DNA from 2 places in the Shewanella sp. T24-MNA-CIBAN-0130 genome. Region 2 is predicted to be linked to the other one. Evidence: riboswitches for the same ligand, from Rfam matches in the RefSeq annotation. Region 2 holds a riboswitch; the other holds the start of a gene.

Region 1 (15,927 bases), on a different contig from region 2:
CGGAGTTGGCGCCATTTTGTTTTTTACGGTCCATGGCATGAAGGAGCAGGATATGGCAGTCTCAAAACCCAAGTTAGTGGTGGTCGGTAATGGCATGGTAGGTCATCACTTTATTGAGCAATTGTGTAGTTTAGGGCTCAATAAAACGTTTGATGTGCATGTGTTTGGTGAAGAACCCCGTCCAGCCTATGATCGAGTGCAATTATCAAAATATTTTGAGACCGGTAGCGCCGATCCGTTAATGTTAACCAGTGCGCAAGACTATCAAGATTGGGGCATTTCGCTGCACTTAAATACCCCGATCACCGCGGTTGATATTGCCGCTAAAACGGTCACGAGTGCCCAAGGGGGTAATTACCATTATGATCGACTCGTACTGGCGACCGGATCATTTCCGTTTGTGCCGCCTATTCAAGGTAACGATCGCGCTCAGTGTTTAGTGTATCGCACCATTGAAGATCTTGAAGCTATCCAAGCTGCAGCCCAAAACAGTCACGTTGGGGTTGTTGTGGGCGGTGGATTATTAGGCTTAGAAGCCGCCAATGCCATGAAACAACTTGGGGTGAAAACCCACGTTGTTGAGTTTGCGCCACAATTGATGCCCGTTCAGCTAAATGACAAAGCCGGTGATTTATTGTGTAGCAAAATTGAACAACTCGGCGTGAGCGTGCATACCTCAAAAGCCACCACCGCGATTATCGACGGTGAAACAGCATTACATCGAATGACCTTCAATGATGAGTCTTATCTTGAAACTGACATGATTGTCTTTTCAGCGGGTATTCGTCCACAAGATTCATTAGCACGGGTTTCAAATATCAGTATTGGTGAACGTGGCGGCATTGAAATTGACGATTACTGTTTAACCTCTGCGCCAGATGTTTATGCCATTGGAGAATGTGCATTATGGCAGCAAAAAATATTTGGGTTAGTGGCCCCAGGTTATCAAATGGCGCGGGTTGTGGCTGCTCATCTTGGCTCATTGACATCAACTAGCGTTTCTCAGTCATTTACCGGCGCAGACATGAGCACCAAGCTGAAGTTACTGGGTGTTGATGTGGCCGCTATTGGCGCAAGCCGTGGTTTTGAAAATGCACAATTTGTTGAGTTATCTGATAACCAGGCGGGAATTTATAAAAAGTTATGGTTAGATGAAACCGGTAAATATTTAAAAGGTGCGGTATTAATTGGCGATAACAGCGATTACAGCCGCTTGCTCGATGCTTATTTATCACAAGATGAGATTGAAGGCTCCGCGGTTGAGTTATTGCTTGCCGGTGCTGAAAACGAAGCAGATTTAAAAGACTCCTCTATTGTGTGTTCTTGTCATCAAGTGACTAAAGGCGACATTGTTGAGTCTGTAACAGCAGGCAAGCATAAAATAGCTGACATCAAGTCATGTACTCGCGCTGCATCAGGTTGTGGCGGCTGTGCGCCGTTAGTGCAAAAAATTATAGATCAAACATTACAAGCCGCTGGGCTCGATTATAATGCCGGTATTTGCGCCCATTTCGATCACGACAGACAAGCGTTATATCACCTTTGCCAAGTCGAGGGAATCAGTGATTTTGATACCTTAATGACACAACATGGCAAGCCATCAGCAAGTGGTCACACTTATGGTTGTGATATTTGTAAGCCAGCAGCGGCATCTATCTTTGCCAGCTTACAAAACCAGTATGTGCTCAATCAAGACCGCGGTCATGTGCAGCTGCAAGACACCAATGATGCCTACTTAGGTAACATCCAAAAAGACGGCACTTACTCTGTTGTGCCGCGGGTTGCAGGGGGCGAAATTACTCCGACTAAACTCATCGCCATGGGCCAAATCGCCCAAGAATATGATCTGTATACTAAAATAACCGGTGGCCAGCGCATTGATATGTTTGGTGCAACGCTATCGCAGTTACCTGAAATTTGGCAAAAACTCATTGATGCTGGTTTTGAAACTGGCCATGCCTACGGCAAGTCTCTGCGAACGGTTAAGTCTTGTGTTGGCAGTACTTGGTGCCGTTATGGCGTACAAGACGCGGTTGGTTTCGCTATCGATTTAGAAAATCGTTACAAAGGCTTGCGCAGTCCGCATAAATTGAAATTTGCGGTATCGGGTTGTACCCGTGAGTGCGCAGAAGCCCAAAGCAAAGACATCGGTATTATCGCAACCGATAAAGGATGGAATCTGTATGTTGCTGGCAATGGCGGCATGCGTCCGCGTCATGGTGATTTGTTTGCCACCGATTTGTCCACCCAAGACCTGTATAAATACATCGACCGTATTTTGATGTTCTATGTCAAAACCGCAGACAAATTACAGCGCACCTCAACCTGGATGGACGCTTTAGGAGGGGGAGTAGATTACTTAAAATCGGTAGTTATTGATGATGCGCTTGGGATTAATGCCGCGCTAGAACAACAAATGGATCATATCGCTGCCACATACCAATGTGAGTGGAAAACCAGCCTTGAGCAACCTGCTTTTTTGGCGCGTTTTAATGAGTTTGTTAACCCAAATGATGCCCCCGCAACAGATGCCAATGCTTATCAGCGTATTCGGGAACAGCGTTTTCCTAACATTAACGATGCGGGGGCAGGCTCGATTGCCATTAAAGAGATTACTGACGATGTCGAACAAGCCCAAGCGGAGGAATTAGCATGATTTGGATTAATGTGTGCACTGAAGCAAGTATGCCAAAAGGCACGGGAATAGCCGCTTGGGTTGCCGGGCGTGCAGTGGCTATTTTTAACTTAGGTAAAGACGGTTTATTTGCCCTTGATAATGTCGATCCCGCTAGCGGCGTGAGCTTGTTAGCCAGAGGATTGATTTGCGAAATTGATGGAGAGCTGTGTGTGGCTTCGCCGCTTTATAAACAGCATTACCGTTTGGATTCGGGGCGTTGTATTGAAAATAATGATCTAGTGGTTAAACCATTTGAAATTAAAACTGAGCAAGGCAATATTTTTGTCTTGGCTCAGGCATAAAGGGGTCCAATATGAGCGCTGAAAAATTTAACCTATTTTCATTTCACGGCAAGATGAAAATCATGCATTTAAGCTGGATGGCCTTTTTTATTACTTTTGTGGTGTGGTTTAACGCTGCCCCGTTAGTCAGCGTGATTGCCGACAGTTTAGGGCTGACGACATCACAGATTAAAACCTTATTGATCCTCAACGTGGCATTAACGATTCCGGCGCGGATCATCATCGGCATGGTTACCGATAAATATGGCCCAAGGATCACCTATTCTGCCTTGTTGGGGATTTGTTCTATACCTTGTTTTATGTTTGCCGTAGCTGATACTTTTGAGCAACTCGCCTTAGCGCGTTTTCTAATTGGTTTTATTGGTGCTGGCTTTGTGGTGGGTATTCGTATGGTAAGCGAATGGTTCCCAGCAAAAGAGCTCGGCACTGCAGAAGGTATTTATGGCGGTTGGGGTAACTTTGGTTCTGCTGCGGCAGCCTTTACATTACCCGCAGTAGCGCTTGCTTTTGGTGGTCCTGACGGCTGGCGTTATGCCATTGGGGTTACAGGTTTAATGAGCTTGTTGTTTGCGTTTGTGTATTATTTTAATGTCACTGATACGCCAAAAGGGTCAACCTACTTTAAACCGAAAAAGGGCGGCGGTTTAGAAGTCACCAGTAAAAGTGATTTTGTATTGCTGATCCTGATGAAAGTGCCTATGTATGCCACGCTGGCATTGTTGGGCTGGAAGTTATCACCTGCTGGCGTGAGTATGTTTACTCAAGAGACAACTTATCTCATTTACCTTGGCTTAGTGGTGGTGTTCTTGTTCGATTTTTACCAAACCTATCAAGTGAACAAACACTTATATTCAATAGAGGTACCAGAGTTTGAACGGTATCAATTTAAGCAAGTTGCGGTATTAAATGTGCTGTATTTCACTACATTTGGATCTGAGTTAGCTGTTGTGTCTATGTTACCGTTATTTTTTGCCGAAACGTTTGACCTGGGGATGGCGCAAGCCGGTATGTTGGCATCCAGCTATGCCTTTATGAACTTAATGTCTCGTCCTGGTGGTGGCTGGTTAAGTGACAGGTTTGGTCGTAAAACGACTTTATTAATCCTCACCGCAGGCTTGGCTATCGGTTATTTATCGGTGGCACAAATTGATTCATCATGGTCATTACCAATGGCGGTTACCGTTGTAATGGCATGTTCATTCTTTGTCCAAGGTGGCGAAGGTGCGGTATTTGCTGCAGTGCCGCTGATTAAACGTCGTTTAACAGGCCAAATAGCTGGCATGACAGGGGCTTATGGTAATGTTGGCGCGGTATTTTTCTTAACGGTGTACTCGATAGTCTCTACTCAAGTGTTTTTCTACGTGATTGCAGTCAGTGCCGTATTTGGCTTTGTGACATTATTTTTTATGAAAGAACCCAAAGGTCATATTGCTGAAGTGAATGAAAATGGCGAAGTGACATTAATCAGTGTCAGCTAGTGGTGCTTAAGTAAGTAGTTGCAACCCGCTGCCATTAAAGCTCAAATAGCTTGTGTTCAAGCGGTTTAAGTAAAGCGGTTAATCAAAAAAACGAGGGTTATATGGCTTCAGAGTCATTACAACAAGCGCTTGATCGTACAGAAGATACGCTTCCTTTTGCCGCAACCTTGCAGCTTGTTGTTGGCCAAGCTTCCGACAAAGGCCGTAAATCACAAAATGAAGATGCGATAGGTATTCGTATTCCTTCAGGTATGCCATTAATGACTAAGGGCGTTGTGAGTGTGATCAGCGATGGCGTTAGCACTGCGGAGGGGGGAGCACATGCTTCTGCTATTAGTGTGAGTAATTTTTTAGCCGATTATTATTCCACTCCTGAGACCTGGAGCGTGCAAACATCTAGTACTAAAGTATTAACCGCATTGAATCGTTGGTTGTATGGACTCGGGCAAGATTATCGGGATGCCAGACGCGGCTTTGTGTGTACCTTTAGTGCGCTGGTGTTTAAGTCTTGTTCTGTGCATATGCTGCATGTGGGTGATTCACGGATTTACCGTTTTCGCGATGGAGAGTTACTACAATTAAGCCATGATCATAGCACCAATATTAACTCATCAAGCCAATACCTTACCCGTGCATTGGGGATGGACGTTAAATTAGATGTTGATTACAAAACCTTATCGGTCGACGTCGGTGACCTGTATTTATTGACTACCGATGGGGTTCATGATCTATTAACTGAGTTTGAGATACATAAAAAATTAACTACCTTTAGTCAACAGCATCAGCAATTAACGGATGATACATGTGAACAGTTTTGCCAAAAATTAATTAGAAAGGCTTTCGATTTAGGCAGTAAAGACAATCTAAGTGCGCAGCTATTAAGTGTTAGCCAATTACCCAAACAAGCTATCGATGATGTGTATCACTGTTTATCACAGCAACCATTTCCGCCCCCCTTAAGCGTTGGTATGAAACTCGATGGTTATCAGGTGACCCATATCATTCATCAATCACAGCGTAGCCAAGTCTATCGGGTGGTGAATGAGCAAGGTCAAATTTTTTGTATGAAAACCCCCTCGATTAATTACATAGACGATGCCGCTTATATAGAGCGATTTATGTTAGAAAGTTGGACCGGTCAACGGATTAATAGTGCCCATGTGGTCAAGGTGGTCGAGCAGCACAAAACTAAATCGGCACTGTATTATTTAACTGAGTTCTTAAGCGGAATGAGCCTTGCAGAGTGGTTAACGCAACATAAAAAAGCACCTGTGGAAGATGTGTTACTGCTGCTTAAACAAATCGAATTAGGGGTTAGGGCATTTCATCGTCGTGAAACCCTGCATCAAGATTTAAAGCCCGACAATATTTTTATTACCCGAAATGGAGTGGTAAAAATTATTGATTTTGGTTCTTGTTATATTAAAGGCATTGCTGAAATCAGCAGTCCGTTAACCCGAGATACTATTTTGGGTACGGCAGATTACACGGCTCCAGAAGTGGTGCTTGGCTATCAAGTTGATGGCCGTGCTGATTTATTTTCACTTGCCGTGATTGCCTTTGAAATGTTGGCCGGGCAATTACCTTTTAAAGGCAAATTAGAAAAGTGTCGTAATCGACAGGACTTTACACGTTTAGAATACGTTAGCGTGCATCTATTAAACCCAATGGTGCCAGAGTGGATCGATTTAGCATTAAAAAAAGCACTCAATATCGAACCAAGTTTACGTCAAGGGGATACCTGTGAATTACTTCATCAATTAACGACTGCCAGAGTTAATCACACAGCAAAAGATTTTATTCCCATTATTGCCCGCAATCCTGTACGTTTTTGGCAAGTGATTTCAATCGTGTTGTTTTTATGCCTGCTAGTGTGTTTGTTTAATTAACCATCCTGCACAATAAAACATTCTTATTATATGGCATTATCACATGGGATTATTACATGGAATAATAATGAGTTACGGGTTGGAAATAGATGTATTTTTAACTTTCGATATACACTTTCTCCCGATCCTATTTAATCTCGAATCAGTCTACGTTACCTATATTTAACTTATTGTTATTTGAACTTTTGAACTTTAGAACTTTAGATGTTTAATGCCTATCCTCCTATCCTCCTATCCTTATAGCTTTGCTTTAGCTAAGATATAAGTAATGTTGATGAGTTAGCTTTAATAGGTAATCAAGCCAATATAAATCAACTTGGCGATGAACTGTTGGTTAACCTAAATAAACTCGGTAGCAATAATCAGTTTATTTCCACTCAATCAGGCTTTCATCATGTGGAATGACTTAATCCGTTTGGCTCAGACTGCTGCGGATAATACTGCTAATGTCACCCAATTTGCGACGATAACTCTGTTACTGTTGTTCAAGGCGTGTAGTACAAAAGGCTAACTAAGGGCGCGCAAGCACCCTTTAGGCTAATTGTTATACAGTAATCCACTTGTTAGACTCATTCACATTGATACGGACTTAGTTTCAATATACCACTGCTATTCATACCACTGGAGTGTTTGGAATGTTTAAAGTCGAAAATTGGATGATCGTATCGCGGTCACAGTTGTTAATTGATTTACTCGATTCTCGCTGGCCACAAGAGTTTTTGGTTAAATTAGCTAAAGCCCAACCAAGTAACATGTCGAAACTATTGTCTACACAAACCAATTCAATGGTTATTTTCGATTTAGCAACGATTGATCTTCAACAAGCATATCAACTGCAGCGCGTTATTGAGCGTGAGTATTTTGGTGTGCGTACTGTGTTTATAAATTTCCCAAAACAGGTTGATGCAACATTTTTAATTCATCCATCGACCACCACAGGCGTGTTTTATACCAATGCGAGTTTAGCTGATGTAAGTGCTGGTTTGAATGAAATTATCAAAGGTCGTAGCGTGATCCCTCAAGATCTATCTCAATCATTAATGGGTATGGATAATGAAGATGAAAGCGATCAACTGACTATTCGTGAGCGTGAGGTATTACAAACGTTATTGTCTGGTAGCACCAATCTTGATATTGCGAATCAACTCTTTGTCAGTGAATCAACCATTAAGACTCATCTATATCGCGCGTTCCGTAAGATTGGTGTTTCTAGCCGAGGGCAAGCCATTGCTTGGGCACAAACTCACATGCATGAGGTAAGAGTGTGATATCTCGGCAAAGTCGTCAAAGAATATCAAGCAAAAACACTTGAAGATGCTCAAGGCAATAGTTTGTTGGCTAATTCCCGCTGCATGGCCATATAGTTAATACGATGGGTGTGAAATGTATTTATCGAAGATAAAGCTAAAGAGTGACAAAAAAAAGGATATCAAATTGATATCCTTTTTTTGTCAATGTTAGAACCGAATGCTCGGTGTTAACTAAACCTTCGGTGTTAACTAAACCATAGTGCCGTTTTATTCGGTTGCTCAATCGTGAGTGAAACTGTGTCTAAAGCGGCTGTACAAATGGGCAGTTGTCCTTGCATCAGTTCATCACGTCTAAACCAATGTAGCTTGAGTTGCTCGCCGATAGTCAAGCTTTGCAATTGCTGCTCAAATTGACTGGTCACTAACAAGTTATCGGCTGCAATCAATAAATCACCCGCACTTAAGCCCGCTTGGTGTGCTGGACTGTATTGGTTCACACTTAATACTTTTAAACCGAATGACTCTGCTTTTGTTTTAGCGCCAAAGCCAATATTAAAGCCTTTTGCATCACCGCCACCTAAATCCGCACTGCCTTCACTTGCACGAAGCGTCATGGTCACCCCAACTTGGGCCAGTAATTCTTTTAAGGGGATATCATGAGTGTTGTTTAAATAAGCAAATAAATCATCACATGGGCGATCCAGTATGGTTTCAACAATTCGTTGATGACTGAGCGGATCGGTACCAATTTCGGTTAAGCCATATTGTTGCCAAAGTTGACGCATTACATCATCTAAACTGTTACGCCCCTGAGTTTCAGTGCGAATGGTTAAATCTAAAAACAACCCAAAGAGCGCGCCTTTGGTGTAATAGCTGACAATGGCATTGGCGGCATTTTCATCTTGTTTATAAAACTTGGTCCATGCATTAAAACTTGATTGCTTTAAGGTTTGCTTAAAACGACCTTGACCTCGATATACGCGGGTCATAATTTGGCTAAGCAGGGTAAGGTAACCGGCTTGATCAATACAGTGAGACTTAAAGGTGATTAAATCATCGTAATATGAAGTAATGCCCTCATAAGCCCATAACTGTTCAGTGTAAGACTCTTGGGATAAATCAAACGGGGTAAATTCAGCTGGTTTAATGCGTTTGACATTCCATGAGTGGAAGTATTCATGGCTGCACAGTGATAAATAAGTGCGGTAGCCTTTATCTACTGGCGCATCTAATGACTGTGGTAAATCATTACGGGAACACATTAGCGCAGTTGACGCTTTATGTTCTAAGCCACCAAAACCATTATCCAACACAGTGGTCATAAACACATAGCGTTTAAAGGGCGCTGGAGTGCCAAACAGATTGATTTCGTATTCACAAATAGCGCTAAGATCTTTGGCTAAACGGGCCATGTTGGCTCGGTGTTTACCACTTAATACGATATCGTGGGGAACACCTGCTGCGAAAAATGTCTCGATGGTGAGTTCGCCCATTTCAACTGGATGATCGATTAAGTCATCATAGTTTTGTGCGCTAAAATCACCAAAGCCAAATTGATCACCTGTGGTTCTGGTCATGCTGGTGGCCAGAGTCCAATGAGCCAATTCTGTGAGTGCCGGCTTAGCAATAGTGACGCTATGGGGTTGTGGCTCAAGCCCTTTTGCCGCTAAAAACACACTGCTGCCATTAAAGAAACCGTGGTTGGTGTCAAGATGAGCCGTTCTAACGGATAAATCCCAAGCGTAGATTTGGTAACATAAGCTAATATCACTACCTTGGTTGTTTAATTGCCAAGTTTGCTTATCTAATTGAGTGACACTCAGCGGTAGTTGGTTTTCTTTGGCATCGATGTTAATGATATTTTTAGCAAAATCTCGGATCATGTAGCTGCCAGGTAACCATGCCGGTAAATAGAAAACTTGAAATGGGTTTGCGCATGTTAGCGTTAGGGTGACTTCAAATAGGTGTGCTTTGGGATCGATCGCATGAATATGGTAATGCATAAAGAATTCCGAATGAGTAGGTGAGTCACAATCAAAACGATTGAGCTATAATCTACAATGCTGCCAAAAATGCTGACGTTAAGCAAACGAATCGCATTTTGAGTAAAAGATTGGCTATAAACCTAGTTTTTACTGGAGTGATAGATCAAAGAGTTGATAGTATTATCAATAGCAACAATGCAGTTATTTAATGAGGGCACCCAAATGGCCGAAGAAACCATCTTTAGCAAAATTATTCGACGTGAAATTCCAGCTGATATTTTATATCAAGATGAGTTAGTCACTGCATTTCGGGATATTGCACCGCAAGCACCGACCCATATTCTCATCATTCCTAACCATTTAATCAGCACCACTAATGAGGTTAAAGCCTCTGATGAAAAAGCATTAGGGCGGATGATAACGGTTGCATCCAAACTTGCCGATGAAGCGGGGATTGCACAAGACGGTTATCGGTTAATCATGAATTGCAACAAACATGGTGGCCAAGAGGTTTATCATATTCATATGCATCTTTTGGGTGGTAAACCATTAGGCCCAATGCTGAGTTGTGGATAATGAAAATTAACAGTGATTTTTTTCCGTTAACCGAAGTCGCAAGGCGTTTTGTAAACCAATTAGCTCAATGTCGTCGTTTAGGATTAACCGTGCAAGAAGCCAGCGAGCATCATGTGCAGATTGAGTTGCCTTATAGCGAAGATATTATTGGTTATCCAGATACTGGGGTTATCCATGGCGGAGTGATCACCACACTCATTGATACCGCATGCGGCACTGCAGTTGTGTGCGCCATATTGAAAAAATACCAATCGTTAGAATTGTCACCGACGTTGGATTTACGGGTGGATTACATGAAACCTGCTGAACCTCATAAATCGGTTTATGCCTTTGCTGAATGTTACCGGCTCTCATCCACTGTGGCTTTTACCCGTGCGATTGCTTATCAAGACAGTATTGATGAACCTATCGCTCATGCTGTGGGTTCATTTATGCGCATCAGTCCTGAAATGGTCGGTGAAGCGTTTCGCCAAGCGTTAATGGGGAATTTACCTGAGGTTAAATCATGATTGATCAAACCAACGAAAGTACACCGGCGTGTTTAGATGTTCAAGATGTGGTGAAACGCGCCATTGAACTGAACGACTATAGTTATCTACTTGAAAAAGTGCCTTATTCTCAATTTATTGGTATGTCTGTGGCCCGTTTTGGTGATGAAATGGTATTTAGGCTACCGGCCAAAGATGACAATATTGGCAATCCTATTTTGCCCGCTATTCATGGCGGCGTCATTGCTGGGTTTATGGAAATGTCGGCGATTGTACAGTTGATGGTGTTTATGCAGGCCAAGAAAGTACCTAAAATTGTCGATTTCTCAATTGATTATTTACGCGCAGGTTTGCATCAAGATACCTTTGCTGAATGTAAAATTACCCGTCAAGGTCGTCGGGTGGCAAATGTAAGCATGAACTGCTGGCAAACCAACCGAAAGCAACTTATTGCCACAGCACGAGCTCATTTTTTATTGGATTAGCCATGCCTTAAATCTTTATTAAGCCACGGCTTTAATTGCATCGGTTTTGAGAGGGATATTGTATGAAACTAGCTTCATTATGGTTTATCGCGACAACATTGCTATTGAGTGCCTGCGCGCATAATACCGCGGGCATCGCAGTGGATTCTGCGGGGCAAGTGAGGGTTGATAACTCATCGTTTGCTAATGAGGTCGCTGTGGTGGATATTTCAGCTATTATGATCGCTGATTTAATTAAAGCTTCAGCCTTAATTCAAAGTCAATCGAGTACTGACTTGCGCCTACAATATAAATTCACTTGGTTTGATGCCAGTGGATTGACGGTTGAAGATGAAGCAAGCAGTTGGAAGTCGATTAAATTACATGGCAAGCAGCAGTTACAAGTCAGTGCGGTTGCCCCCAATGCGCAAGCGACACGATTTGAGATTTATGTGCGTGAAACCTTCTCTTATTAATATCATCGCGACGTTATTGAAGAGGTTTACGTGATGTGACCAAGCCTGGTAGTTAATAAATTGCATCGTTACGTTATCAAATTATATTTTTGCGAGTGTAATCATACAGGAGTTAGTTTATAATCGTGATCGCCAAGGGGTGTTCAGTAAAACCTGAACTGAGATGTCTGTATGACAAACCCTTAGAACCTGATCCGGCTTATACCGGCGTAGGAATGGGCCACACTATCGTTAGGTGCACCTCTTATTCTCTACTCTTGCCGGATCTCAAAATAATCATTTGAGGTCCTATGTTCACGATAAATCCTACTACGTTACACCAGACACCCATAGCATTAGCTGTTTTTGCAGCGTTAAGCTCGCCGATTGTTATGGCTAAAACTGCTGATATCGAAAGCGTCACCCCCGAATATGAAAAAATGGAAGTCATTATTGTTAATGCTGATTTTAGTAATATCAGTCTTGATAAAATGCCCTCTAGCGTGACCGTCATTGACGCTCAACAACTTGAAGATGAAGGCGCACAACATTTCGAAGATGTGCTTAACTCTATCGCTAACTTTAATTGGTCCGGCGGCAGCTCTCGTCCTAAATATTTTCAAATTCGCGGCGTTGGTGAGCAAGAACAATATCAAGGCGCACCTAACTCATCAGTTGGTTTTGTGGTCGATGACATCGACTTATCTGGCCTTGGTATGGTGTCGAGCATGTACGACATGCAGCAGGTGGAAGTCTTACGTGGTCCACAAGGCACCCAATATGGTGCCAACGCGTTAGCCGGATTAATTTACTTAAAAAGCAATGACCCCACTGAATCGTTTGAGCATGGTGCAAAAGTCAGCTTAGGTGATGATAATCTTGCTACTCTTTCTGGTTTCAGCTCCGGTCCGCTAAATGATTCAGGCAAATTGCTCTATCGAGTATCGTTAGAGCAACATAACCAAAACGGCTACCGTGACAACCTTTATCTTAATCGCGACGATACCAATGAACGTGACGAGTTAACTGCCAGAGCTAAATTACGTTGGTATGCTACTGACGATCTGCAAGTTGATTTAACCTTGTTACATGCAAATTTTGATAATGGCTATGATGTGTGGACATTGGATAATAATCGCAGCAACACCTTAACCGACCAACCCGGTATCGATACCCAAAAAACCACAGGGGCTGGGATTAAGTTTATTTATACTGGTGTGCAAACATTTGACTTCACCTCGTTAACCTCATTCGCGCAAACCAACCACCATAATGGTTATGATGGCGATTGGGCTAATTCCGATTATTGGGCAAGTAAAGCTTGTACGGCTTATGATGCCGATGGTGTCGTTAATGGTACCGAACCTTGTGTTTATGATTATACCTGGGATAAAGAGGGTGACCGCAAAACCTTAACTCAAGAGTTTCGTCTATCGTCAAAAAATGGCGGACGAATTTGGGCAGATAGCACCGACTGGTTAGTGGGTGTGTATGCGATGAATTTGAAAGAAGATAATGACTTATATTCAGAATACAACACTTATCCAGATGAAGTGCTGCAGTCAAGTTACGATGCGACCAACTATGCAGTATTTGGTCAGTTAGACAGTCATTTAGGCGATGATTATTTATTGTCTACAGGATTACGATTAGAGCGTCGTGATAGTGATTACAGTGACAGTAATAAGGATGGTTTTGCCCCGTCAGAAGATATGTGGGGGGGCCATATTGCATTATCAAAAGTTATTAATGCGGATCATAATGCCTATGTTCGTATCGCCCGGGGTTATAAAGCGGGTGGATTTAATATGACATTACCTGCCCAATTGTCTGACAAGAAAGAGTTCGATACTGAGATCCTATATAACTATGAAGTGGGTTTAAAGTCGAGTTGGTTTGACGGTGAAGTCGATTCTACAGTGGCGCTATTTTATATGGATCGCCAAGATCAACAAGTGGCTGCGTCTTTACAAGACCCTGATAGCCCGCAGCGATTTATTCTTTTTACCGAAAACGCTGGCAGTTCAAAAAACTACGGCGCAGAGCTTGATGCAAAATGGTACTTAACTGAAAATATTGAATTTTATGGTAGCTTTGGTTGGTTGGAAACCGAATATGGCCAATATCAATACAGTGATAAATACGGTTCTACCATTGATTTGTCGGGTCGTGAACTGGCCCATTCTCCTAATGTCACTTACAGTGCGGGCATGACGTATGTCGCTGACTCTGGTTGGTTCGCCAACGTTAATGCCAGTGGTAAAAGCCAGTTTTATTATTCGGACAGCAATGAGTCCCAGTCAGAAGCCTATACCATTTATAACGCACGTCTAGGTTATGAAACGCCGACGTGGTCAGCTTATTTATGGGGCCGCAATTTGTTTGATGAACAATATGGCGTGCGTGGTTTTTACTTTGGCAACGAGCCAGATCAAGACTGGGCAGACAAGCAATACATTCGTTATGGTGATCCGCGCCAATTAGGTGTGACACTAGAAATCCAATTTATGTAATAGCTTATAGCCGCTGTAACCTCGGTTGTAGTGGTTTTTATTAAGGAATAGCAATGAAGTTAACTGCAGAAATCAGCATGTATCCGTTTAATGAAAATTATCTCGATCCGATCCAATGGTTTATCGGCAGAGTGGATAGTTATGACAATATTCAACGAGTCACTAATGCGATGGCAACACAAGTGTGTGGTGAGTATGGCGATGTTATGTCGATGCTAGCCGTTGAAATGCAGGCCGCTCACCAAAAATGGGGCAAGGCCGTTTTTGTGTGTAAATTTATTGGTGGTGAGCTCAACCTTGCTCATAGCGAATAACCACAATGAGTGAGTTACTCTCAACAATACAGCAAGTTTTAGGAGAGGCGTCATTAATGACGTTCTGGGAAGCCATTGCCGTTATGCTGGCACTGGCTTACTTAATTCTTGCTATGCGGACCAATATTTGGTGTTGGTCTGCGGCATTTATTAGCACCGCCATTTATACGGTATTGTTTTGGAATGTGTCTTTGTTAATGGAGTCGGTACTCAATATCTATTATATGGGCATGGCGGTGTATGGTTATTGGCTGTGGTTACATGTGCCGTCCTCGCAGCAGCGAAATCAGCATAATAGTGCTCAGCACAATATAGAGAGCCATCAACTTAACATTACCAGTTGGTCGTGGAGTACTCATGCTGTTGTCATCGGCGTCACATCTTTGGTGTCTTTACTGGTGGGGTATGTTATGGCTAATCATACCTCTGCAGCATTTCCCTATATCGACGCGGCAACCACTTGTTTTGCGGTAGTGACAACCTATTTAGTGGCAAAAAAAGTACTGGAGAATTGGCTCTATTGGGTCGTCATTGATTTTGTGTCTATTTACCTTTATTTCCAAAAAGGCTTGATGTTGACATCAGGTCTGTTTGTTTTATACGTCGCGATGGCGGTTGGGGGTTACATTATGTGGCGCAAGAAATATTATCATCATATTATACAGCAAGATAACGTTGCCCAAGACGTGGTTGGTGTATAGCCAATAACAATACAATCTCCCTAGAGTAAATATTTGATGTCCCAACCCTTGTTATCGCTACCTAACAATGTGCTTGAAATGATGCAACAAATGATGCCAGTAGCATTGTTTCACAGACTCAACGCACAATGTACTGCAATATCGTTCCTCAACACCGGGATCAGCAATGTTAACATTAAGTTATCTTGCGATGACGGCGATAAGGTATTGAGAGTTAATCAACCCCACAGTACTTGGTGCGATAGGGCGCTTGAAGTCGAATGTTGGCAAGCCGCGATGGCTGCTAACATTGCACCTGCATTAATTTGGGTCAGTGATGATAAAAAAGTGTATTTAAGTGAGTTTATTGATCAACCCGACATAGACTGGTCGATATTTTCCGCAATGCACAGTAATGCATCTATCCAGCAGGAAACAAATAAACCTGTTTTAGCCGTTGATGCTGTCCCTTTGTTAAGCGCATTATTGAGTAAACTTAGTGCGTTACCAGTGCCTCGTACCAGTATTACCGTGAGTGTGCAATGGCAACAATATGTGCATCAATTAGATTCTTTAAGTACCACGCAAACCGAACCACAATGGCATCATGCTTGGCAGCAATTGTTACGCTTAAATGGATTTGTTCAGCATTGGTTATCGCAGTTAGAAGCGTGTGTTTTGTTGCCCGTTTTTTGTCATCGAGATTTAACCCCGCACAATTTACTTCTTGGCGGCAGCGTATCGCATCAGCTATTAAGCATTGATTATGAATATGCGGTGGCCAGTCATCCGTTATTCGATTTAGCCAGCGTGATAGCCAGTCATCAACTATCGACAACCCAAGTGAGTCAATTAA
Region 2 (15,927 bases):
CTATGGATCCAAGTCATAATGCCTTGACGCATGTACTGGCTATCACTGGTTAAAATAATATTACATGGTTCATATAAAGCTTCTAAGGCAATAATCGGGGCTAAAAGCTCCATGCGGTTATTGGTCGTTAATGAGAACCCATCGGCTATTTCATGGTGTTGATGTTTATATTTCATTACCACGCCATAACCGCCAGGTCCGGGATTTCCTAAGCAAGAGCCATCAGTAAAGATATTCAGCTGTTTGAGTTCGGCCATCAAATTGTTACCATAGCGAAATATTCGCGCCAGTATACTCAATTTATACCAAGGCGAGGGCTGAATGAGTAAAAAATATGAACATAATTTCCAGTGCTAGTCGTCAAGTCATTCTCGATACCGAAACAACCGGTATGAACCAAGCTGGTGGGCCAATACATATTGGTCACCGAATTATCGAAATTGGTTGTGTTGAAGTGATTAATCGTCGCTTAACGGGTCGAACGTATCACCAATATATTAATCCTGGTCAAGCGATTGATGAGGAAGCTATTCAAGTTCACGGTATTAGCAATGATCGTGTTGCTAACGAACCGCGGTTTCACCAAATAGCGAAAGATTTCATCGATTTTATCGATGGCGCTGAAATTGTGGCTCATAACGCCAGCTTCGACGTGAGCTTTATGGATCATGAGTTTTCGAAACTCAATCCTATCGGGCCGAAAACCAAAGATATTTGCAGTATTTTAGACAGTTTGGCGATTGCGAAACGTTTACATCCAGGCCAAAAAAACAATCTAGATGCACTGTGTCGACGTTATGGTATCGATAACGGTCGCCGTACGTACCACGGCGCGTTACTCGATGCAGAAATTCTTGCTGATGTTTACTTAATCATGACGGGTGGACAAATTAAGTTTAATTTGTCTAATGAAAAAGCAGGCTATGAAGCTGGCGGAATAAAAAAAATCGATCCAGTTGCGTTTAATCTTAAAGTCGTCGGTGCGTCTGCCGATGAAATACTATTACATGAACAACGACTTGATCTCATTGCGAAGTCAGGTAAATGTCTCTGGAGAGGGTAAACCAACCTTATATGATTGCCACTCGCACCGGTTATCTTGCAATTGCTTGTTTATTTTCGCTTGGTCTCATCATGGCTTGGCAACCTTATGCCCAAGCTTCAATGGTCATAGCATCCCAAGCTGCAGAACTTAAAAATCGTTTTCGAATCGATCATATGGTTGATAATCTAACCTTGGTGATTCAACGCACCTATGGTTCTGCTCCTGTGGTGGTGATTTTACCTGATGGCAGTAAATGGTATTCAAATCGTCATCCCCAGACCGTAAAATGGGTGGATGGTCTTGCTGCCGATATGATTTATATCGAAAAGCCGATGCCAGGGCCTTGGCAGTTACTCGGTAATGTGGTCCAAGGCTCGACCATCAAAAAAATCTCTAAGTTGGACATTGAGGTACAACCCTTGCCACAACCCCTATATCAAGGGGAAAGGCTGAAAGTGACCGCTAGACTCTTGGGTGATAAGTTAACCATGAGAATGCCGGGTTTAGATTACATGGTTGAGTGGACGGCTCGTTTTACCAGTGAGCGCCTTGCTAGCGATAATAATTTTGCAACAGGAACCATTATTGTTGGCGCGTATCAAGACAATGGTGAAAAGTTAGATGAAGTGCCAGACGATGGTATATTTACCGGTAACCCTAATTTACAACAACCCACCGGCCATTATGTGCTCAATGTCACAGCACGAAATGATGTGTTCGAACGCGAATATGTGATGCCTTTTGAGCTTTCGCCACAACCGATAAACGTTAAAATGGAGCCCAATAGCGACCCATTAAAAGACATATGGCAAATACAATTATCGGTTGATGAATCTGTTGTTTTGTTAGCACAAACTCATTTTGAGTTTGAATTAGTGGGGCCTGCCGGGTTAAAACTGCCGATCACATTGCAAACAGTGACCAGTTCAGATCAAATTTTATATCTACCTAAAGTGACCAAGTTTGGTAGTTATCGGGTTAAAGGTTATGTGGTGTCGACAACAGTCGATGGCCGTGAAATCGTCCTTAATTTACCAGAAATGTTTTTCAATTTAATCGAACCGGCTGCGCCTGCGCCAACAGCCCAAGCGCTGGCTGAAAAAGCGGCCATTCAGGCTGCCATTGAAGAACAAGTGGCCAAGGATAATGCCATGTTTTGGATTATTACCATTAACGGGGTACTCTTTTTAGTCGGCGTTGTTGGTTTGGTGGTGTGGCGTAAAAAGCAGACATTGGCAAAGGCGATGGCAGCGGCAGAACAAAGGTTAAACAAAAATCGAGTCGATGAAGATAAGCCCAAAGACAGTATTCTTCAAAGCGTCGACTTAGATGATATTGATTTGAGTATCCCAGACGATAAAACCTAAGCCGCCAACTCGAGTATTGTTTTACCAAATATTAGCGGCTGACAATGGACAATATGTTTTGTGTCTATCTAGCACTCCGTGAAAGGTTAGGACGCTTTATTAGAGATAGTCGGTCTATCACAAGTATCGAAGACAAATGTGTAGTCCCATAAGCTCCGTCAAAATAAGACTAAAATCTCTACATCACGATAGACGTTTTTGCTTTAACACCAACAGCAGCAGTAGCTCAGTTGGGCCCACAATGTGATTTATATTGTTTGGCCCTAATTCCATGAGTGAATTCCATGAGTGAATTCCATTCGTGGTTTTTTCGCTTCATTATTAATGGGCCGCGGTCTGTCACTAAGGGCTCTGCGGGGTCATTCATTTAAAAATCAGTGGCAGATTGGTAATGCTTCAAAAAAGTGTTACTAACGTATGAGGATGCCACGACTTAACCAAACGTAAACTTGATTTTTTTAGCACGCCTCTGGTGTCAATTAGAATGCGAAACTAACATTGAGCTCCAATGAGCGGCCTGCACCGGCTATTGGTTCAAAGCCGTTACTGCTGTCTGCTTTGTATTGTGCAACACTGACACCGCCCAGCGGCAATTGATAATAGTCATCGAGTAGGTTGTTCACTGCGATGGTCATTGTCACATCTTGCCATTGAATACTGCTGCTTAAGTTAAGCCGTGAGTAACAGTCTGTTGAGTTTTCTAAACGCTGACTATCAACGCGATCTTTGCTTGCAACCCATTGCCAGCTAACACTATTTTGCCAATCCCCCCGTTCTTGCTGTAAAGCCAACTCAGTTTGCAAAGGCTTTATTTGATATAAGGGCTCGTTACTGTCATTTCTTTCCCCGCGAGTCGCACTGACATTAGCGACCATTAGCCACTTACCACTGCTGTTTTCTGCTAGTTGATATTCAGCATCCATACGTGCGCCAAACAGGGTGGCGTCAACATTGGCAAATTGTAAAATATTACGCCGAGTATTGGCCATTGTGGTTTTGTTAAAATGACCTACCACATCGGCATCGATATAGTCTTTAATGGTGCTATACCAGGCGGTTGCACTAAAAGCTAAATCGTCTTGTACCAGCTTGTATGCTGCACTTAAGGTATGTGCCGTTTCGGCGCTAAGATCAGGATTACCAATATAGCCATTTGCATCACCGTACCAACCAATCATAGTCGTGGCCATGGTGCTTTGACCCCAGCTATAGCGTTCATATAAATTAGGCGCGCGGCTCTTTCTCGCTAAGCCTAATTCAATGACTTCGGTATCACTCAATTGATAACGCGCAAGCAGGGTAGCGTCGATAATATTGTCATTGCGCTTACGATAAAGGTCATTGAACTCGTTAGCTGCGGTAGCATTCACATTTGTCATGCCCATCATGCTCATGGTGTTGTAGGGTTGTACTTCACCTGTGCTTGTTGACACATATTCATAGCGTACACCAGCCGACAGCCACCAACGACGATTTAAGGTTTGCTGCCATTCACCATAAAGAGCTGCGCGTTGACGCTTGCCGTCATTAATATTGATATAATCATTGGGCCCCATCATGGTAGAACCATTAATAGCAGGCCAAGTATCATCAAGTTGATAAACATAATATTCTTGCCCAATCAGCAAGGTACTGTCTGAACTTATGGGTAATAGCCAATGCAGTTGGTAGCTGTAATCTTTACCTGTGGTTTCCATTGGCATCATGCCGATTTTTTCGTCAGTAAAAAATCCCATTTCATGTTCAACACTGTGCCAATTGACTTGGGACGTGAACAGACCTTCGTTATCGAGTTGCAATTGATAGCGGGCTAAAGCGCCATAACTGTCATTGTTAGTCATGTCCATATATTGGTTGGCAAAACCTTGATAAGGAATATGCTGATGTGTGAGTTTAATGGCAATTTGTTGGCTATCGTCTTGCCAAGCTGCGGTTAAGGCATGATTTTGTGATTGGTATAGCGTGTCTAATACTTTATCGCCATGACCATCGGTATAGCTGTTTGCATCTTCAAATGAGCCTTGATAACTAACACTGAGTTCTTTGCTTGCTAGGGTCGCATTGACACCAGCTAAAAAGGCGTCGCTAGCGCTGCGATAACCTGCAGCCACATTACCGCTGTGCCATGTGACCGTATCGCTATTCGCAAAAATGGGATTTAAGCTACTGATTTTTATCACACCGGCAATATTATCGCCGCCAGCACTGACAGGAGATACCCCCGCGACCACCTGCGCAGAACTGATTTGATTTGCAGACACATAGGAGAGCGGCGGATTCATGTGATTGGCACATGATGCGGTAATGTCGCTGCCATCAATAAGTATCTTAATGCGATCGCCCATCATGCCATTTAAAATAGGTAAGGCTGATACGCCACCGGCTTGTGAAAAATCGACGCCTTGTTTTTTGAGTAGATTTTCTGCTGAGCCTAACAGGTCTTTATGTGCAGTTTGTTGTCCGTGTACCGTGACGTGTTCAATGCGAGAGCTATCTTGTGCAGTGTACTGCTTAGCTATCACTTGTGGCGTAATGGCAACACTGATCGCCAATGCGATTGATGAGTAAAGCCAAGGAGTATTGCTTAATACATTAAGTGTTTGCTCAGTCGATTTTGTCAAAACGATCACCTTTTTCGGTCAAGGATATGTACCATTGATGAATGCTATTAATGGTACATATGAGATTTGAAAAAATTATAACCTGCTAATAAACTTAATAAATGCGGCATATTGTCGCACCTTTGTTTAAACTTGCGTCATAGGATGAGTTAATATTTTAATGACACATGAGTCAGGCTATCCACTACGCCGATAAGTGATGATATTGGTACTATTTACACATTAAGGTCTTGTTATTTTGATACAAGCTTGCTTATACTGGCGGACATCTTGTCGGAGTGCCATTATGGCTGAGACCGTTTATTCGGGATCCGTTGAACCTGATCAGGCTAGAACCTGCGAAGGAAACAAGCGTAATAATCATGATTATTGAGGAAGATAAATAAAGTATTAACAACAGAATAAGTGATGCTTAATCCCGGGTCTATTTATCGGTTTTGATATCCTGTTAGGTTATTATTTTACTATTTTTTACATATGATTATTAACGTGAACAATAGCGTTTGTATTGTTCACTGCTGCTATCAACACCTCTCCAGACAAGCAACTCTACTCTTAATAATGAGGTTGCTAATGTCAAATCCAAACCGTCGTCAAACTCGAGCTAACGCTCAACAATTTATAGATACCCTTAAACCGTTACAACACCCTAATTCTGAAAAAGTCTATTTACCCGGCAGCCGCGCGGACATTAATGTTGCTATGCGCCAAGTTAATCAATCTGATACCGTGATGGGTGGCAGCGATGCCGAGCCCATCAAGCAAGCTAATCCGCCTATTATGGTGTACGACTGTGCCGGTGCTTATTCTGATCCCCGAGCCAATATCAACGTCCGCCAAGGTTTGGCTAAAATTCGCCAAGCTTGGATTGATGAACGTGCTGACACCGAACAATTATCCGCAGCAAGTTCTGGTTTTACGCAGCAAAGACTCGCCGACGATGGTGTAGACCATTTACGTTTTGATGCTCTTGTTGCCCCGAAACGCGCTAAAACAGGCAAATGTGTGACCCAAATGCACTATGCTCGCCAAGGCATTATCACCCCAGAAATGGAGTATATTGCCATTCGTGAAAACATGGCTCGCAGTGAGGTTACAGACAGTGTACTGACTCAAAAAGCACCTGGGGAAGCTTTTGGCGCGCATATCGGCCAGTTAATTACCCCTGAATTTGTTCGCGATGAAGTGGCTCGAGGTCGAGCGATTATTCCGCTTAATATTAATCACCCAGAAACTGAACCTATGATTATTGGGCGTAACTTTTTGGTTAAAGTGAATGCCAATATTGGCAATTCAGCAGTGACATCTTCAATTGAAGAAGAAGTTGAAAAACTGGTGTGGTCCACTCGTTGGGGCGCAGATACGGTAATGGACTTATCGACAGGGCGCTATATTCATGAAACGCGTGAATGGCTTATTCGTAATTCTCCAGTGCCTATTGGCACAGTCCCCATTTATCAAGCATTAGAAAAGGTTAATGGGGTTGCTGAAGATCTTAATTGGTCAGTGTTTAGAGATACCTTAATTGAACAAGCTGAGCAGGGAGTGGATTATTTTACTATCCACGCCGGCGTGTTATTGCGTTATGTGCCGATGACGGCTAAACGCTTAACCGGTATTGTGTCGCGTGGCGGTTCTATTATGGCTAAGTGGTGTTTAAGCCACCATAAAGAAAGTTTCTTATATGAACATTTTCGCGATATTTGCCAAATTTGTGCTCAATATGATGTGTCGTTGTCATTAGGCGATGGCATGCGCCCCGGCTCTATTGCCGATGCCAATGATGAAGCCCAATTTGCAGAATTAGCAACCCTAGGTGAGTTAGTTAAAATTGCATGGCAATATGACGTGCAAACGATTATTGAAGGCCCTGGTCATGTGCCGATGCAGCTGATTAAAGTCAATATGGAAAAACAATTAGCCCATTGTGACGAAGCGCCATTTTATACCTTAGGCCCACAAACCACCGATATTGCTCCTGGTTATGATCATTTCACCTCGGGGATTGGTGCTGCCATGATGGCCTGGTACGGCGTGGCAATGTTGTGTTATGTCACCCCCAAAGAGCACCTGGGTTTACCTAATAAAGATGATGTAAAGCAAGGACTCATCGCGTATAAAATTGCTGCCCATGCGGCAGATGTGGCTAAGGGACATCCTGGGGCTCAAGTGCGAGATAACGCCTTATCAAAAGCACGTTTTGAATTTCGCTGGGAAGACCAATATAACTTAGGTCTTGATCCTGATACCGCACGGGCTTATCACGATGAATCATTACCGCAAGAGTCAGCTAAAGTGGCCCATTTTTGTTCGATGTGTGGACCCAAATTTTGCTCAATGAAAATCACCCATGAAGTGCGCGAATATGCCGCTAATCTTGAGCAAGCACAAGCGCTTAAGATTGAAGTTGCTTCAGCTAGCGCTTATCAAAGCCACCCTCTAGATCAACATTCAGATCAAACTCAAACCTTGAGCCAAACTGAGGCGATGGCGCAAAAGTCGGCGGAATTTAAAGCCGCTGGATCGGCGATTTATCATGAGGTTAAACCGGTTGTAAAAGCCGATATCGACTTAACGGCTGAGGTTGAATAATCACTATGAATTCAACGACGCTTGTCAGTGAATACATAACGCCAACACCACCTATTGTTTGGACTATAGCCGGTTCAGACAGTGGTGGTGGGGCTGGTATTCAAGCTGATTTATTAACCATGCAGGATTTATCGTGTCACGGGTGTAGCGTGATAACCACCTTAACCGCGCAAAACTCCGTTAGTGTAAGCCTGGTTGAGCCTGTTTCTGAACCTATGCTATTGGCACAATTTGCGAGTTTACTGGCTGACTTACCGCCAGTTGCGATTAAAATCGGACTGTTGGCATCCCAAGCTCAGGTAGACCTATTGGCGGAGTGTTTGACTCAAATGCGAATGACGCGAAAGATTAGGCCGTTTGTGATACTTGATCCTGTGATGGTCGCCAGCAGTGGTGCTAGCTTTAATCCTATGGATCTCGATTTTAGTCCTCTTATTGGCTTAATTGACTTATTAACCCCTAATCAACATGAATTACGCCGCTTATGTCGTCATTCCGTTTTGGCACAACATCGAACTGATGAGATAGATGTTGAACCGCCTGTTGAGTCATCTAATAGATCATCTATTGAAATAAACACCGTTAGCACTTTGCAACAGCAGATGATCAACAACGCTAAGTGGTTATCAGATAGCTTTAACTGCCATGTACTCGCCAAAGGAGGTGATGCCCTGTGGCAGCACCAATTTGCGATAGATATTTATGTGAGTAAAGCCGTAAAGGGCGCCAGTATTGCCCACGATAATGCATCATTTACATTAACCAGTCCGCGGATAACCTTGAGCAATAATCATGGCAGTGGTTGTACATTATCATCTGCTATTGCATGCTTTATCGCCCATGATTTGGTGGTGCATGACGCTATCGTATTGGCAAAAGCTTATGTCAGTAAAGGCTTAGCATTAGGCTTCTGTCCTGGGCAAGGTGCTGGTGTGTTAGCCCGAACGGGTTGGCCCGATGATCTAGAGGTTATGCCGTTAATCAACTTAATCACATCAGGCAATCTAGCTCAAGCTTTTACGGTTAAGCGCGCGGCGCATAATGGCTTTACAGGCTTGCTTCAACCGTTAGGTATTTATCCCGTTGTTGATGATCTTAATATCCTAAAACAACTGCTAGTAGTAGGTTGCAAGACAATCCAATATCGCACTAAGCTCGATCCAGATGCAGACTGTCAGCCGCGATTACCACTGGAAAACAATATCATCACTGCGATTAAACTGGGTCGCGAGTTTCATGCTCAGTTATTTATCAATGACCATTGGCAATTAGCGCTTAAACACGGTGCTTTTGGGGTTCACTTAGGTCAAGAAGACATGGCAAGTGCAGATTTAAGCGCGATTGCCGATGGTGGACTTGCATTAGGCTTATCCAGTCACAGTTATTTTGAAGCCTTGTTAGCCCACCAGTATTCACCATCCTATATTGCCCTCGGGCATATTTTTGCCACCACCACTAAAAAAATGCCATCAGCCCCCCAAGGGGTCAACAAGCTGACTCGTTATGTCAGCTTATTTTCGCGTCATTATCCAACCGTAGCGATTGGCGGAATCAATCTCAGTAACCTTGCGTTAATTGCTAAGACAGGGGTGGGTGATGCTGCGGTTGTCAGGGCTGTGACCACTGCTGTAGATCCCGCCAAGGCTTATCTAGCCTTGCATCACAAATGGCTACAGCTTACACGGTCGTTACCGCAAGTGAATTTATCTGCGGAGGGCGTATGAACACTTTATCTGATAGGCACTATATCCAGTACTCGCGCACCATGTTACTGAGCAATATAGGGGAAGCGGGTCAACTTGCCATTATGAATAGCGCGGTGGTGATTGTCGGCGTTGGTGGATTAGGCCATGTAGTGGCGCATTACCTCGCGGCAGCAGGTGTTCAGCACATGCTGTTAATTGACCACGATGTTGTTGAGTTATCAAACTTACCAAGGCAACTGTTGTTCACGGCCGCAGATATTGGCCAAGCAAAAGTCAAGGTTGCAAAAAAGGTGCTAAGTGCTGCTTACCCTGAGATCAACATCGATGTGCTAGCGGGAAAAGTCACGGCCCAGCATTTTAATAAGCTTGCCAAGCAACAGATGAGTAAAACCGTGGTGTTTGACTGCACTGATAATGTCAGTGCTAGGCAGCTTATTAACCAAATGTGTGTTGAGCATCAATTGACACTGGTTAGTGGGGCGATCAGTGGTTATCAAGGACAAGTGTTTTGTATTGATTTTTCATGTTCAGGCTCAGATTCAGACCCATATTCAGACCCAGGCTCAAATTCACCATGCGGTTGCTATCGTTGTTTATATCCACTTGATATGGACATGGCGCAAAATTGTACCCAAGCAGGCGTGCTTGGGCCTGCTGTGGGTATTATTGCCAGTATGCAAGCGCTGGTGGGCATACAACATATCAGTAATACCTTTACCCAATACGGTATTTTACATCATTTTAATGCTAAGGATTTACGCTGGCAGCATGCCAATATGACTCGAGACCCAGACTGTGAAATGTGTCATCAGCAGGCATTAACTCAGCATGCGGAGCAGCCTAATGACACATATTGATAGCCACTCTCAGATAACGTTGCAACTCAATGGGGTCGAACAAATCGTTCGGGCTAATTTGAATGTAGCCGAATTATTGATTTTATGTGATTTACCCACTCAGTCTGTTGCCATCGTCGTCAATGATAGTGTTGTACCACGAAGCCGTTGGATGCATATATTGTGTCAAGCGAACGACAATATTACGGTCTTTTCTGCCGTTGCTGGAGGTTAATAATGTTGACGATAGCCGATCATCAATTCTCGTCGCGTTTATTTACCGGAACGGGAAAGTTTGCAGATCACAACACTATGTTACAAGCGATAGCCAGTTCGGGGTCGCAGTTAGTGACTTTGGCCATGAAGCGTATCGATTTAACACGCGGCCATGATAATTTACTCGGGCCATTGCAAAGTCTGGGGGTAAAATTACTGCCCAATACTGCTGGGGCGCGTAATGCAAAAGAAGCTATTTTTGCCGCTGAGCTGGCTTATGAAATGCTCGGTACTAAATGGATTAAACTCGAAATTCATCCCGATCCTAAATATCTACTGCCCGATCCCATTGAAACACTGATAGCGGCCCAATACTTGTGTGAGCAAGGCTATATTGTTATGCCTTATGTGCATGCCGACCCTGTGTTATGTCGGCGACTAGAAGAAGTCGGTTGCGCCGCAGTCATGCCTCTTGGCAGTCCCATTGGCAGCAACCAAGGCTTAGCGACGGAAACCTTTTTACGCATCATCATCGAACAAGCCACTATACCAGTGATAATCGATGCTGGAATTGGCGCGCCATCACAAGCTTGCAGGGCCATGGAAATGGGCGCCGCTGCAGTATTGGTTAATACCGCGATTGCCAGTAGTGCTTATCCTCAGAAAATGGCCAAATGCTTTGCTGATGCGGTTGCTACCGGAAGACAAGCATATCTTGCCGGATTAGGCGCAGTAAACCATCACGCTGATGCGACAAGCCCATTAACGGCTTTTTTGACTGATTCATCAATAAAGGTACCAATCCCGACAGCTCATATTATGAGAGATTCAACATGACGTATTCTACGGTCTTTTCGCAATTGGCTCCCGATGCGTTATCGATGAAGCTGTATTCGACTACCGCCAAAGAGGTCGAGTTAGCGTTACGTAACCCTAGCGGCAATATAGACAGTCTTTTAGCGTTATTATCGCCGGCGGCAATGGCATATATTGAACCAATGGCGCAGCAAGCTGCCCAGCTTACACGGCAACGATTTGGTGCCAATATTGGTCTTTTTTTGCCTTTGTATTTGTCTAACCTGTGCGCTAATGAATGTGATTATTGTGGTTTTAGTATGAGCAATAAGGTCAAGCGTAAAACGCTTACTCAGGAAGAGTTAGCCGCAGAAATTGCGATTATTAAACAACGAGGCTTTGATTCGATATTATTGGTGTCTGGCGAGCATGAAACCAAAGTTGGAATGGGATATTTTGAGTCGATGTTACCGATAGTTAACTCGGCTTTTAATTACGTGGCGATGGAAGTTCAGCCGCTGGATACTCATCAGTATCAACGTCTAGGACAGTTAGGGGTCGATGCCGTTATGGTGTACCAAGAAACTTACCGGCCACACACTTACGCTAAACACCATACTCGCGGTAAAAAACAAGATTTCATTTACCGTTTAGATACCCCAGACCGAGTGGCAAAAGCGGGGATTGATAAAATTGGCTTAGGGGTGTTACTAGGACTCGATGATTGGCGATTAGATGCATTACTCATGGGCTTTCATCTAGATTACTTAGAGAAAACCTATTGGCGCAACCGATACAGTATCTCGTTACCTCGTTTACGCCCCTGTACTGGCGGTATTACGCCGAAAGTTGAATTAACCGATGCAGGCTTAGTACAAATGATTTGTGCATTTAGATTGTTTAATCCGCAGCTTGAAATCAGTTTGTCGACTCGCGAGCTACCGTCGTTGAGGGATAATTTACTCCCTTTAGGCATTACCCACATGAGTGCAGGAAGCTCAACTCAACCAGGTGGTTACATGACACCAGACAGTCAGCTTGACCAATTTGAGATCAGTGATAGTCGCTCTGTTGAACAAGTTGTTACTCAAATGAAACTACGGGGGATTAATCCCGTATGGAAAGATTGGGAGATGGGTTGGGTTAAAGGCTAAAATATAGGTTAGTTGTGTTTGAAAACTATACATATTAGTCGATTTAGCCCATACTAAATCGACTTTTTAGGATCAGGAGCGGTTATTATGCAAGTTCAATCAGCGTATGCATCAGGTGTACAAGGATTGCAAAGTGCTCAACAAGGTTTAGCCCAAGCGACAACATCTGTTGCAATGCCAGATCAACAAAAACCGGCGGTGCCTAGCTCATCGACACAAGAGACTGTGACATTAAGCTCTCGTGCTGTTGGACAAACAGATACCACAGCGGCCTTAGTGTCTGCGACTGAATCATCCAATCAAGCTCAAGCATCCTCGAAAGTGATTGAAGTGGCATCTGAGACAGTTGGTAGCTTGATTGATATCCAAGTGTAATCATGAGTGCGTTAATGGTTTCCGCTAACACAGGGTCAGTTATCAATGCTGCCCAAATAAACCATCGCAATTCATTATCCGCACCAGAGGCTCAAACGACTGGCTCTCAAGCAACTAGCTCTCAAGTAAGTAGCACTAAAATAAGTAGTTCTAAAATAAGTAGCACTCAAACAAATAACGCTCAAATCAATAACGCTCAAATCAATAACGCTCAAGTCAATACTACCCAAGCGATAACAACTAAATCCATAGACACCCAATCTGCAGCCGTTCAGTCTAATTGGGTTAACAATAGTTTGGTTAACAATAGTTCGCTTAAATCCAGCTCTAACTCAATTCAAGCAGCGGCTACATCGACATTTAACGCGTCAAAAGACCTCAAGGTTAATTTACCCAGTACGGATACTCAGCCGGGTTTTTCGTCTAGCATCTCAGACAAAAATGACATTCAGTCTAAAAAAAACGTCGGTGCTGATCCACTCCACAGTTACCATTTTAAAAGTGGCCCACTCAATCTGGCTGGTGTATTGAATCGTTCACAAACTCAAGTGCCGGCTCCGGGCGTTGTTGCACCAACATCAGTTGGTACAGGGATATCAACCAGCACGAGTAAAAGTGATACGGCTAATACACAACAACCAGCGGTTAATCATATTAATAAGCCATCGGTCAGTTCAGCTACACCCATAAATGACACTGCGGGAACTGCATTGTTAGATGATTCCAAAGCAACTGCAGAGCCTCAAGCATCAAACACCCAAGATGAGGCCGCAGCAAAACAAGTTGAGCAAAAGGTAGCAACAAAACAACAGCAAATAGAGCGAGCTGAAACAATACAGATCGACCAACTCACGCAGCGAGATACCGAGGTTAAAACGCACGAAAAAGCCCACGCAGCAATAGGTGGCAGTTTAGCCCAAAGTCCAAGTTATCAATATGAAAAAGGCCCAGATGGGCGTCGCTATGTTGTCGATGGTGGAGTCAATATTGATGTGTCGACCGTAGATGGCGATTCCCAAGCAACGTTAAGTAAAATGCAGAAAGTGTATGCAGCAGCAATGGCCCCTGTGCAACCGTCAATGGCGGACATTCATGTTGCGGCGCAAGCATTAAAAAACATCAATGATGCAAACCAAGAGTTAATTCAACAAAGCCAACAAAACACTGGGTCTACACAAAAAAGTCAAAATACCTCTGAGTCCGGTAACCTTTTTACGGCCTCAGATAATCAGTCAGGATCCACTTCAATAACTCATTCCCACAATCCTATCACGCCTAATAGCCGTACTTTAACGATAAATGACACCCTTGGTGCCGATGAGACTAATATGAATTTATTATCCTCCAGGCGGCCATTATCAGCAGAGCAGGGCCATCTTACTGTTGCAAATGAAACGGTTGTAAAGGGTACCCATAAGGCTGAAATAAACTCAGCTCGTCAAATCGAAATTTACGTGTAATACCCACCTTTATCTATGCCTCATCAGGTATTAAGTTAACATTCGCTAAGCCTAGAAAAGCTACCATGCTGAGTGGTTAGATTATGTTGCGTATTGTGAGTCTATTGCAAGTCAATGCAACATAAGTAGCTGAACAAGTGGCTGTTTGATAACCGTTTATTATCCCGACCGAGGTTAACTAGATTAAAGTGACATTTAGACTTACTTAATGGGAAGAAAACATCTTCTGCTGATAATTAATCATTAAATGGTAAATTATGTTGTTTTAAAATTAAGTTTTCTAATAATTTACAGGCCGGCCCTTGCTGATCGCGATTCGGTATTACTAAGTTAAGCATTATTTTTCGCTGATAACTGCCGCGCAAATGTAATCGGATGAGTTGTTTATTAGCAATTTCTTGTTCGACTAAAAAACTGGGTATCCAGCAAAAACCTATATTACGTGCCAAAATTATTTTTGCTTCATGAAAGTTAGATACGGTCCAACGCTGTTCTGCTTTTAACCAACCAATATCATTGGTGGCATTTATTCCTGTATCTTTAATCACAATTTGCAAGTGCTGGGCTAATTGCTTGTCATCTTCAATTAACGCGAGTTGTGACAGTGGATGCTCGGGATGACACACAAGTTCAAAACTTAATTCACATAACGGTTCAGCAATATGGCCTTTAGGGGGGGTGGCACAGATAGCAATATCGACCTGATTATTTTTTACTAATTCATGAGTGCCTGAAATCACCGAATCAATAATCGTTACACGAGTGCCGCGACTTTCAGGTAAAAATGCTGTTAATGATCCAACAAGATCGTCCATCGGATAAACAATCTCTCTGGCAATGGTTAGGTTAGGTTCCCAACCTTGGCCTAAATTGCTGGCTAATTGTTCAAGCTCTTCAACCGATTGAGTTAAATGACGGGAACGACGCAGTAATACTTCACCTTGTTCAGTTAAATAGGCTTTGCGGCCTTTTACTTCGAGTAGGTTAATGCCTAATTGGTGCTGTAACTTGGACACGGCATGGTTGAGTGACGATTGGCTTTTATTGAGTTTCTCTGCTGCCTGCGCATAGCCTCCAAAATCAACGACTGCTTGGACGATCCGCCATTGCTCTAGCGTTGATTTTGCTCGGCTCATTAAGTGTTCTCTTTACAGGTGACAGAAATTGAAGGAAAAAACCATAACATCTTTTTATGTAAACAAGACAAATGGGGCACATTTGTCTTCAATATATACAGGTCTTATTTAGTGTAATTTAGTATCACTCGCAGATGCTTTAGGCTTAACTAATTTAGGTAGATGTTTCTTAGTACTAGCAATATCATTTAAATATGGGCCTTTATGTAATGTGTCAGGCCAATCTAGTAACATCATTGCCAACACATTTCTGTGTTCGCCGCTGGATAAGTCCGCTTTACCATGAGGTGATAGGATCATCATAGTGTTTGGATCGTAGGCTGCAATGACATGTTTTTTCACTTTATCGACAACAGGATTTGAACCATTGCCAGTGATCAAGAAACTAATACCCACTTCAGTAATAATATCTTCTGTAGTGTCCGTTAAAATACGATCGATATTCTTTTCGAAGTAATCTAAAATCCACTGATGTTCTTTTGGATCAACTGGGTATTGATAATACCCGCTGGCTGAAAAAATAAAGTGAGTCATGCCATAAATTTTATTTTTGTATTGGCCTTTTTCAAGCTGATCATCTTTGCTGTTTGGGTATGTGTTAATAAAGGCCTTTTTGTAAGCCTC

What was found. A riboswitch is a leader RNA that binds a small molecule or an ion and turns the genes downstream of it on or off. The one in region 2 is predicted to bind thiamine pyrophosphate.
Region 1: it holds a riboswitch for thiamine pyrophosphate, as region 2 does, so the genes downstream of both, AAEZ02_RS07245 (TonB-dependent receptor) here and thiC (phosphomethylpyrimidine synthase ThiC) in region 2, are expected to answer to the same signal.

What each region holds. Positions count from the first base shown of each region.
Region 1 covers NZ_JBEOPP010000012.1:30,701-46,627, forward strand. Annotated here, with positions in the region: gene nirB (nitrite reductase large subunit NirB) at 53-2,656, shown strand; gene nirD (nitrite reductase small subunit NirD) at 2,653-2,979, shown strand; gene AAEZ02_RS07205 (NarK family nitrate/nitrite MFS transporter) at 2,991-4,457, shown strand; gene AAEZ02_RS07210 (bifunctional protein-serine/threonine kinase/phosphatase) at 4,559-6,346, shown strand; gene AAEZ02_RS07215 (LuxR C-terminal-related transcriptional regulator) at 6,982-7,614, shown strand; gene AAEZ02_RS07220 (M61 family metallopeptidase) at 7,842-9,599, opposite strand; gene hinT (purine nucleoside phosphoramidase) at 9,804-10,157, shown strand; gene AAEZ02_RS07230 (PaaI family thioesterase) at 10,157-10,666, shown strand; gene AAEZ02_RS07235 (PaaI family thioesterase) at 10,663-11,130, shown strand; gene AAEZ02_RS07240 (YcfL family putative periplasmic lipoprotein) at 11,193-11,585, shown strand; TPP riboswitch at 11,711-11,818, shown strand; gene AAEZ02_RS07245 (TonB-dependent receptor) at 11,876-14,077, shown strand; gene AAEZ02_RS07250 (hypothetical protein) at 14,131-14,391, shown strand; gene pnuC (nicotinamide riboside transporter PnuC) at 14,397-15,092, shown strand; gene AAEZ02_RS07260 (phosphotransferase family protein) at 15,129-15,927, shown strand, end outside.
Region 2 covers NZ_JBEOPP010000034.1:10,885-26,811, forward strand. Annotated here, with positions in the region: gene rnhA (ribonuclease HI) at 1-257, opposite strand, end outside; gene dnaQ (DNA polymerase III subunit epsilon) at 335-1,063, shown strand; gene AAEZ02_RS13845 (TIGR03503 family protein) at 1,135-2,412, shown strand; gene AAEZ02_RS13850 (TonB-dependent receptor) at 2,892-5,033, opposite strand; TPP riboswitch at 5,298-5,397, shown strand; gene thiC (phosphomethylpyrimidine synthase ThiC) at 5,607-7,625, shown strand; gene AAEZ02_RS13860 (bifunctional hydroxymethylpyrimidine kinase/phosphomethylpyrimidine kinase) at 7,631-9,349, shown strand; gene AAEZ02_RS13865 (HesA/MoeB/ThiF family protein) at 9,346-10,188, shown strand; gene thiS (sulfur carrier protein ThiS) at 10,175-10,402, shown strand; gene AAEZ02_RS13875 (thiazole synthase) at 10,405-11,220, shown strand; gene thiH (2-iminoacetate synthase ThiH) at 11,217-12,332, shown strand; gene AAEZ02_RS13885 (chemotaxis protein) at 12,420-12,707, shown strand; gene AAEZ02_RS13890 (putative metalloprotease CJM1_0395 family protein) at 12,710-14,167, shown strand; gene AAEZ02_RS13895 (LysR family transcriptional regulator) at 14,404-15,303, opposite strand; gene AAEZ02_RS13900 (DUF3541 domain-containing protein) at 15,412-15,927, opposite strand, start outside.